DNA from 4 places in the Streptomyces sp. AK010 genome. Region 1 is predicted to be linked to each of the others. Evidence: riboswitches for the same ligand, from Rfam matches in the RefSeq annotation. Region 1 holds a riboswitch; each other region holds the start of a gene.

The links. A riboswitch is a leader RNA that binds a small molecule or an ion and turns the genes downstream of it on or off. The one in region 1 is predicted to bind cyclic di-AMP.
Region 2: another riboswitch for cyclic di-AMP. It lies ahead of HDC93_RS28235 (M23 family metallopeptidase); the one in region 1 lies ahead of HDC93_RS27490 (C40 family peptidase).
Region 3: another riboswitch for cyclic di-AMP. It lies ahead of HDC93_RS06165 (M23 family metallopeptidase); the one in region 1 lies ahead of HDC93_RS27490 (C40 family peptidase).
Region 4: another riboswitch for cyclic di-AMP. It lies ahead of HDC93_RS34015 (C40 family peptidase); the one in region 1 lies ahead of HDC93_RS27490 (C40 family peptidase).

The regions. Positions count from the first base shown of each region.
Region 1 covers NZ_JACHCX010000016.1:111,715-113,896, reverse strand. The annotation lists gene HDC93_RS27500 (ATP-dependent Clp protease proteolytic subunit) at 1-24, shown strand, start outside; gene HDC93_RS27495 (hypothetical protein) at 31-339, shown strand; cyclic di-AMP (ydaO/yuaA leader) riboswitch at 676-888, shown strand; gene HDC93_RS27490 (C40 family peptidase) at 892-1,365, shown strand; partial or broken gene HDC93_RS39775 (hypothetical protein) at 1,440-1,526, shown strand; gene HDC93_RS37875 (DUF6328 family protein) at 1,556-2,182, shown strand, end outside.
Region 2 covers NZ_JACHCX010000017.1:63,215-65,396, forward strand. The annotation lists gene HDC93_RS28235 (M23 family metallopeptidase) at 32-823, opposite strand; cyclic di-AMP (ydaO/yuaA leader) riboswitch at 836-1,000, opposite strand; gene HDC93_RS28240 (pitrilysin family protein) at 1,204-2,182, opposite strand, start outside.
Region 3 covers NZ_JACHCX010000003.1:18,996-21,177, forward strand. The annotation lists gene HDC93_RS06160 (aldo/keto reductase) at 1-11, opposite strand, end outside; gene HDC93_RS06165 (M23 family metallopeptidase) at 343-1,383, opposite strand; cyclic di-AMP (ydaO/yuaA leader) riboswitch at 1,395-1,551, opposite strand; tRNA gene HDC93_RS06170 (tRNA-Met) at 1,840-1,913, opposite strand; gene HDC93_RS06175 (dihydrofolate reductase family protein) at 1,979-2,182, opposite strand, start outside.
Region 4 covers NZ_JACHCX010000027.1:16,051-18,232, forward strand. The annotation lists gene pcrA (DNA helicase PcrA) at 1-359, opposite strand, end outside; cyclic di-AMP (ydaO/yuaA leader) riboswitch at 675-848, shown strand; gene HDC93_RS34015 (C40 family peptidase) at 856-2,025, shown strand; gene HDC93_RS34020 (hypothetical protein) at 2,104-2,182, shown strand, end outside.

The sequences.
Region 1 (2,182 bases):
CTGGCCCCGCCGACCGGTCGGTGAGGCCAGGTGCTCCCGCCCGAACTGCCGCCCCTGCCCGCCCTGACGCGCGCCGAGGCGGAACTGATCGACCGTTACCTCGAGGTCGTCGACCTGCTCGGCCGTATCAACCCGGCCCAGGACGGCGACACCTACCGCGGACTGCGCGCCGCCCAGGCCCTGGTCGGCAAGGCGACCGCGCTGCGTGACGCGCTGGCCCTGATGCACCGGCGGGGCGAGACGGAACTGCACGCCGGCACCCTGGCCCGGGCCCTGCGGGTGCTGGACGGCGAGCGGCGCACCGCCCGGCTCACCCTGCCTCCGGAGTCCGTCAGTTGACGTGGAACCGTCGGTCCGGACGCACGCGCCGTCCGCGATGCGTCCGGAGCTGAGTTGAAACGGACCAAAAGACGTACCTCTGTTCGGAGTAGGCGGGAGACGAGTTTCGGGACCGTTCCGGTTGCGCAACGCGCGTAGCCGGCGGACGCAATGGGGCATTCCATCCCTGGTCCGGAGCTCCGCGAACCCGTGGACAGCGGCTCGAACGCACACGTGTCCACCCGAACGGGTGAGTGGTGAGTAACAACACAAATCCCCGGTTCCGTTGGGAAATCCGGACACGCATGCGCCAAGATCCCTGTTTGACGACAAGCCCCCGCCGCTGTGGCGGGGCGATCCGGGCGGACGCCGAGTCCTGCCGCCGCCCGGATGACCGGTCGACAGGAGTGGATCGGCAGGAGTGGAGGACCCGAGCACGACGGGTCGCCGGGACGGTCACGCCATGACCGGAGCCGAGCAGCCCTTGGGGTGAAGCCGCGTCAGCGGCCGGGCAACTTTGTCAGCCCGAATCCGACAGGTCATCCTTCACAGGCGGCTGACGAAGGGTTGCGCATGACTGCGCTCAATCGTGTCCCGTCGCTCATGGCCCGGGCCGGCACGGCCTCGGCGCTCACCATCGCCGCGGTGGGCGGCTCCATCGTGGCGCCCGGCTTCGCATCCGAGGCGGCGGCGGCCACACCGGCGACCAAGGCGCTCCAGATCGCGGCCTCCAAGAAGGGTGCTCCCTACAGGTACGGGGCCACCGGTCCGCACCGGTTCGACTGCTCCGGGCTCACGCTCTACTCGTTCAAGAAAGCCGGCAAGAAGCTTCCCCGCACGGCTGCCCAGCAGTACAACAAGACGCACCACATCTCCGCCAAGAACCGCAAGGCGGGCGACCTGGTGTTCTTCCACTCGGGCAGCAACGTGTACCACGTCGGTATCTACGCGGGTAAGAACAAGCTCTGGCACTCCCCGAAGAGCGGGGACGTGGTGCGACTGCAGAAGATCTGGACCAAGAGTGTCTGGTACGGACGCGTGAAGTGATCCGCCCGGCGTGCGGCGGCGTCCTTGACGCGCCGCCGCACGCCGGAGCGTGACACGGGCTCATCTGGACACCTGTGACCCCATGGCCGAGCACCGCCCCTGCACCGCGCGCAACGAGACGCCGGCTACAACGCGCCGACCGCACCTTCGTCGAGCTGCTCCAGGAACTCCGCGTCACCCAGACGGGTGTGTGCAGTTCCTCTTCGCCTTCCTGCTGTCGCCGGCCTTCACCTCGCGCTTCGAGGACCTCGGCACGGTCCAGCGCATCACCTACGTCGTCGCACTGCTGCTGGCCGTCCTCGCCGCCGCTCTCTTCACCGCTTCGGCCGCGCTGACCGCTCCCTCTTCCAGCAGGGCGTCAAGCCCCGCATCGTGCAGGTCTCCTCGCGCCTGGCCACCATCGGCCCTGTGCGTGCTGGTGTTCGCGTTCAGCGGTTCCGTGCTGCTGGTGGCCGGCGTGACCACGGGCCGGACCGGCGGTGCCGCCGCGGGCGCCGCGGCTTTCCTGGTCTGCGTCGGCCTGTGGGGCTGCTCCCGCGGCTGGTGCGGCGGGCGGGGCTGCGTGCGGAGGCGGACGGCACCGGAAGGACCACCGAGGAGGAAACGGCCGGGGGCGACGTCGGGATCTCCGCACCGCTGTGGCACACCGTCGGTCAGCCGTCAGGGCTCCGAGGGGCGGCGGCGCACCGGGAGGCGTCGGCACGGCACCGGTGACGGCTGCGGGCTCCGACGGGGCGCGAGGCGCGGAGCGGGCGTCATGGCCGCGGGGGTGGCCCGGATGTGGGTCGCGCGGGCCGGGGTGCGCGGAGGGCACCCG
Region 2 (2,182 bases), on a different contig from region 1:
GGGGCTTTCGGGGGAAGCGGAGAGGTTGCGGTCAGACACTCACGCCGTGCGAGCGGAGGTAGGCGACCGGGTCGATGTCCGAGCCGTACTCGGGGCTGGTGCGGGCCTCGAAGTGCAGGTGCGGGCCGGTGACGTTGCCGGTCGCGCCGGACAGGGCGATCTGCTGGCCCGGGGTGACCTGCTGGCCCACCGAGACGCCGATGGAGGACAGGTGACCGTACTGGGTGTACGTCCCGTCGTTCATCTTGATCACGACCTGGTTGCCGTAGGAGCCGCCCCAGCCGGCCTCGACGACGGTGCCCGCGCCGACCGCGTGGACGGAGGTGCCGCTGGCGGCGTGGAAGTCGACGCCGGTGTGGCTGCCGGAGGACCACAGACCGCTGCTGGCCTTGTAGCTGGTGGAGACGTACGAGCCGGAGATCGGGGGCACGAAGGAGTTGAGGCGCTTGCGCTCGGCCTCGCGGGCGGCGCGCTCCTTGGCCTCGCGGGCCTTCTCGGCCGCCTCCTTGGCCCGCTCGGCGAGTTCGGCGGCCCGCTTGCGGGCGGCCTCCTCGGCCTTCTGCTTGGCGGCGGCCTCGTCGGCGGCGTGCTGCTGCGCGAGCGCCTGGGCGTCGATCTGCTGGGCCACGGTGTCGCCCATGGTGATGACGACCGGCGTGAGGCCGGTCTGCTCGGCGCTGGGCTCGGCGGCGAAGGCAGCGGGGGCCGCCACGGTGCCGATCACGCCGGTGGTGGCGAGGGCCGCGACGCCCGCCGCGCGGGCGGTGGAGCGCTGCATCCTGCTGGGACGACGGTGCTTCCCGGTGGCGCGAGTGAACGCCATGTGGTGGCTGGTCCTTTCCTTCCCTCTCGCCTACCGGGTTAGCTGACGGGTTCGGAGCAGGAAGGTCTCCTACGGACTCCCTCGCGACTCGCGCGGGCGCCCGATTCACCCCAGGGACTGCGATGGGTCCCCGGCTCCCCTGGCTCGCGCCGTACGGGGACTCGGCGATGACTGTCCGGTGCCGCGGGTGCGGCGCACTACCTGACGAACAGCCCGGATGACGCTAAGCGGCGCCACTTTCAATTCCCAAACGAAACCCGGCTTTTGTAGCGCATCCCACAGGGCAGACAGGCAACTCCCATCCCAATTCGGGCATACAGGGGCCCTGGTGCCTTTGAAGACAAACCAGGGCCCCTGAGCGCGTGTCGTTCCGCGTGCCGCTACTCGGCGGCGACGACGGTGACTTCGCCGATGCCGAGGGCCTCGACCGGCGCCTTGATCTGCGCCGCGTCACCGACGAGGACGGTCACCAGACGGTCCACCGGGAAGGCGCTCACGGCCGCCGCGGTGGCCTCCACGGTGCCGGTCGCGGCGAGCTGCCGGTACAGCGTGGCCTGGTAGTCGTCGGGGAGGTGCTGCTCGACCTGGTCGGCCAGCGTGCTCGCGACGGCCGCCGCCGTCTCGTACTTCAGCGGCGCCACACCCACCAGGTTCTGCACGGCGACGTCCCGCTCGGCGTCGGTCAGTCCCTCGGCGGCGAGGGTGCGCAGCACCGTCCAGAGGTCCTGGAGGGCGGGACCGGTGTTGGGGGTGTCGACGGAGCCGCTTATGGCGAGCATCGCGGCACCCGTGCCGTCCGGGGCGGACCTGAGGACCTGGCCGAACGCCCGTACGCCGTAGGTGTAGCCCTTCTCCTCGCGCAGGACACGGTCCAGGCGGGAGGTGAGGGTGCCGCCGAGGCAGTACGTGCCGAGCACCTGCGCGGGCCATACGCGGTCGTGCCGGTCCGGCCCGATCCGGCCGATCAGCAGCTGCGTCTGGACGGCGCCCGGGCGGTCCACGATGACGACCCGGCCAGTGTCGTCGGCGGTGACCGGAGGCACGGGACGTGGCTCGGCCGAGGAGCCCGTCCAGGCGCCCAGCGTGTCCCCGAGCAGGGCGTCCAGATCGATGCCGGTGAGGTCGCCGACGACCACGACGGTGGCCGTGGCGGGGCGGACGTGCTTCTCGTAGAAGGCGCGTACAGCCGCGGAGTCGATGGCGGCGACGGTCTCCTCGCTGCCCTGCCGGGGCCGCGACATGCGCGCGTCCGCCGGGAACAGCTCCTTGGAGAGCTCCTTGGCGCCGCGGCGGGAGGGGTTGGCCAACTCGTGCGGGATCTCGTCGAGGCGGTTGTTGACCAGCCGCTCGACCTCGCTG
Region 3 (2,182 bases), on a different contig from region 1:
AGAGACGTCATGCTCGGTGTCAACGACCGCGCAGGAACGCCTCATTCCGCAACGGACGCAAAACTCCCGTAAACACCCCGCCCCGCCCCGCGATGCCGCGCCACGCGACGCCACACGACGCGACGCCACACGACGCGACGCCACACGACGCGACGCCACGCCACGCCACACGACGCGACGCCACACGACGCCACGCCACGCCACGCGACGCCACGCCACGCGACGCCACGCCACACGGCGCGACGCCAGGCCACACGACGCCACGCAGCACCGCAAAGCCGACGGCCCTGACGTCGGGGGGTCGTCGTCAGGGCCGCCGATGCTTCAACGAACGTGCGCTGCTTACGGAGTCAGTCCCTTGCCCCGCAGCCAGGCCATCGGGTCGATGCCACTGGCGGAGCCACCGGAGTGGACCTCGAGGTGCAGATGCGCCCCGGTGACGTTGCCGGTGGCGCCCACGCGGCCGATGACGTCGCCGGTGCTGACCTTCTGGCCGACGCTGACGCCGATGGAGGACTGGTGCGCGTACCAGATCTCGGTGCCGTCATCGAGGGTGAGGACGGTCTTGTAGCCGTAGGAGCCGTTCCAGCCCGCCTCGGTGATGGTGCCGCTGTGCACGGCCTTGATCGGCGTGCCCGTGGGGGCGGCGAAGTCGAGGCCGGTGTGATAGCCGGAGGACCAGTAGGCGCCGGCCTGGCCGAACGTCGAGGTGAGGGTGTACGAGGAGGTCGGCAGCGTGAACTGCTTGGCGAGGGCGGCGAGCCGCTCGGCCTCGGCCTTCTTCCTCGCCTCTTCCTCGGCCTTCCGCTTGGCCTCGGCGGCCTTGGCCTTGGCTTCCTTCTCCGCCTTGGCGACCGCGTCCTTGGCCGCCTTCTCGGCGGCGGCCGCGGCGTCCTCGGCGGCCTTGGTCTCGATCTGTTCCTGCTGGTGCTCGACCTGGGCCATGATCCGGGCACGCAGCGCGTCACCGGCGCCGGCGCGGGCGCCGGAGGTGCCCTCCGCGGTGTCCGCGGTGGCGGTGCCGAGGCCGCTGAGCGGGGTGGCGGAACCTTCGGGGGTGTCGTCGTCCGAGATGAGGGAACCCACCGAGGGCAGGTCCGGCACGGAGATGGACACCGGGGGCTTGCCGGTCTGGGCGCTGGCCATGCCGCCGGCACCCACGGCGGCTATGACGCCGACGCCCAGGACGGTGGAGCTGCGGGCGAGACCTCCGCCGCGCTGCTTGGTGACGCGATGCCGGCCGCGGACGGGACGGATGGACTCCTCGGTGGGGTTCCACTCCTGGAACGGGCCCTCGTCGGTGCGCTGGCCGCCGAAGCCGAAGGTGTCGTTCTCGCGCTTCGGCGCGTACGGGGCCGCGGGGGCAGGCCGGTTGGACGCCACGTGGGCGTACTCCTTTCCTTCCTTCTCGCCTACCGGGTTAGCTGACGGGTTCGGAGCAGGAAGGTCTCCTACGCGCGTATACCTGCCGTGCTTCCACGGTGGTATCCGCCCGATTCACCCCAAGTGGTGGTTCCCCGGTTCCCTTTCGGGATTCGGCGCGTGCGCACGGAGCCGCCTTCTGTGACGGCTGGGACGACCGCGCTGCGTTATCGAACGTTAATGGAGGCGCGAGGGGTATTCCAGCGATTCCACTTGATCATTAACCTTTTTCGCGCGGACTTACCTGCCCTGACCGGCTTAAATCGGACGAGTTGGCCGCGCCGCAAGTGACTGACGGGTTTTGACAGTGTGTCAGTTGTTATGCGGAACGGGGTGATTCGCTCACCGAACGTGATCAGGTGTCGGGAAACGCACCGAGGGCCGGAACCCTTTCGGATTCCGGCCCTCGGCCTTCAGTAGCGGGGACAGGATTTGAACCTGCGACCTCTGGGTTATGAGCCCAGCGAGCTACCGAGCTGCTCCACCCCGCGTCGTTGTGTCACCAGTGTACGTCATCCGCGGGACCACTCGCGCACACCCACCGGCCGGGCCGTGCTCAGCCCGGCAGATGACGGTTCGGGGCCTTGGCCCGCTCCTCGTGTTCCGGGAGGACGACGACCTCCACCCCCTCGGCCGCGAGGAGACCGCTGCCGTCGGCGTCGGTCACGAAGGTGTCCGGCTCGCGCCAGGCCGTGACGACCCGCCGTACGCCCGCGTCGAGGATCAGCCGAGCGCAGGGAGCTGGGCGCGAGGCGCGGCG
Region 4 (2,182 bases), on a different contig from region 1:
ATCTGGCCCGGGTGCACGTCCCGCTCGGCGAGCAGGTGGGCGATGCGGTGCGTGAGCACCCGGGTCTTGCCGGAACCGGCTCCGGCCACGATGAGCAGGGGGGAGCCGGAGTGGACGACGGCGGCGCGCTGGTTGTCGTTCAGCCCTTCCAGCAGCGCGGCGGAGTCGATCACCGGGCGGGGGGCGCCGTCGCGGTAGTAGGCGTCCCGGTCCGGGGGCGCGTCGAACTTCCCGCCGAACAGATCGTCCGGAATCGGCTCCGGTACGTGATCGTCCTCGGGTGGCGGCGGGGGCTCGTCGGCCGGGCCCCGCTGGGCCTGGAGGTTCGCCAGGAAGTTGTCGTCAAAGAGGCTGCTCATCGCTCTCCGAGTCTAGGGCGCCCCACTGACAGCCCGCCGCCGCCCTGAGAACATCGCCCCCGCGCCGGGGCTCCCGCCGACCGACCGACGGCTTCTTGTCGCCCTCCATGACCGCATGATCACGGACTGCTACGCCCCCCGCAATTGCGGATGAATCGCGACCAATCCCCCTCGATCGCTCACTATCGGCAAGGCTCTTGAGTAAGGTCACGAAAATGTATCGGGCATATCACCCATCAACCTTCACAGGGGCCACACGAGTTGGCTACCGTGCGACCAGGCCGCATGACCCCCACCGGCGAACGTCGCCGGGCCGCGCGGCCTCCGCCGAGTCCGGCACGCCGCAGCGGCAGCCGGAGCCGGGGACCCAACCGTGAACCTGGGGTGAATCGGCCCGACTCCCTGTACGGAGACGGCCGTAGGGCAAACCTTCCGAACCACCCGCCCGAACCCGACAGCTAACTCGGTAGGCGGAACGTGGAAGGAGTCGCCTCCCTTGGCGTCGCACCGCAAGTCGCGTCCTACGGGTACGCGCGTGGCAGGCATACGGACCCCCGCCCTCGCCACGGCGGCCCTCACCTCCGTGGCCCTGCTGTCCCAGTCGGCCAACGCCGCCCCCGCGGCCGACGACAAGCCCAGCCTGGAGGAAGTCGAGAAGAAGGTCGACGACCTGTACCGCCAGGCCGAGTCGGCGACCGACAAGTACAACGCGGCCAAGGAGAAGACCGCGAAGCAGCGCAAGCGCGCCGACACCCTCCTCGACGACGTCGCCGAGCGCACCCAGAAGCTCAACGAGGCGCGCGAGGAGCTGGGTTCCTTCGCCTCCGCCCAGTACCGCACCGGCGCCGCCGCCCCGGACACCGCGACGTTCCTGCTCGCGGACACCCCGCAGGACTACTTCGACCAGACCCAGCTGATGGACCGGATGACCGGCCGCCAGAAGGTCGCGGTCGACGACTACGTCACGCAGCAGTCCGAGACGATGAAGAAGCGCCAGGAGGCCACCGAGAGCCTAGAGACGCTCACCGACTCGCAGGACGGCCTGAAGACGGCCAAGGCCACCGTCCAGCGCAAGCTCGCCGACGCGCGTGAGCTGATGTCGAAGCTGACCGTTGAGGAGAAGGCCCGGCTCGCGGCGATCGAGAAGGAGAAGCGGGCGGAGGCCGCCCGCAAGGCCGACGAGCTGGCCCGGCAGCAGGCCGCGCAGCAGAAGGCGCAGGAGGAGGCGGCTCAGCAGCAGGACAGCGGGCCCTCCTCGTCTGGCTCCGGCTCGTCCCCCTCGACGGCACCGGCCGACTCCTCGTACGCCACCAAGGCCGACAAGGCGCTCGCCTTCGCCCGGGCCCAGATCGGCAAGCCGTACGTGTGGGGCGCGGTCGGACCCGGCTCCTACGACTGCTCCGGCCTCACCCAGGCCGCCTGGAAGGCCGCGGGCGTCACCCTGCCGCGCACGACCTACGACCAGGTGAACGCCGGCACCACGGTCCCGCTCTCCCAGGCCCGGCCCGGCGACCTGGTCTTCTTCTACGACGACGTCACCCACGTCGGGATCTACATCGGCAACGGCATGATGATCCACGCCCCGAAGCCCGGCACGTACGTGCGCGAGGAGTCGATCTACTACGACGGCGAGTCCGCGATCCACAGCGTGGTGCGCCCGGCCTGAGAAGTCCCGCCACGTTTTTGAGGGGCACACGCGCGTGCCCCTCCCGTAACCCGCGCGGCGCTCTCTAGCATCGGCGCTATGCCCGGTCCCTCCCCGTTTGCCACCTGGTGGGCGACGTATGCGCTGGCGACCGGCATCGTGTCGGTCGGTCTCGACT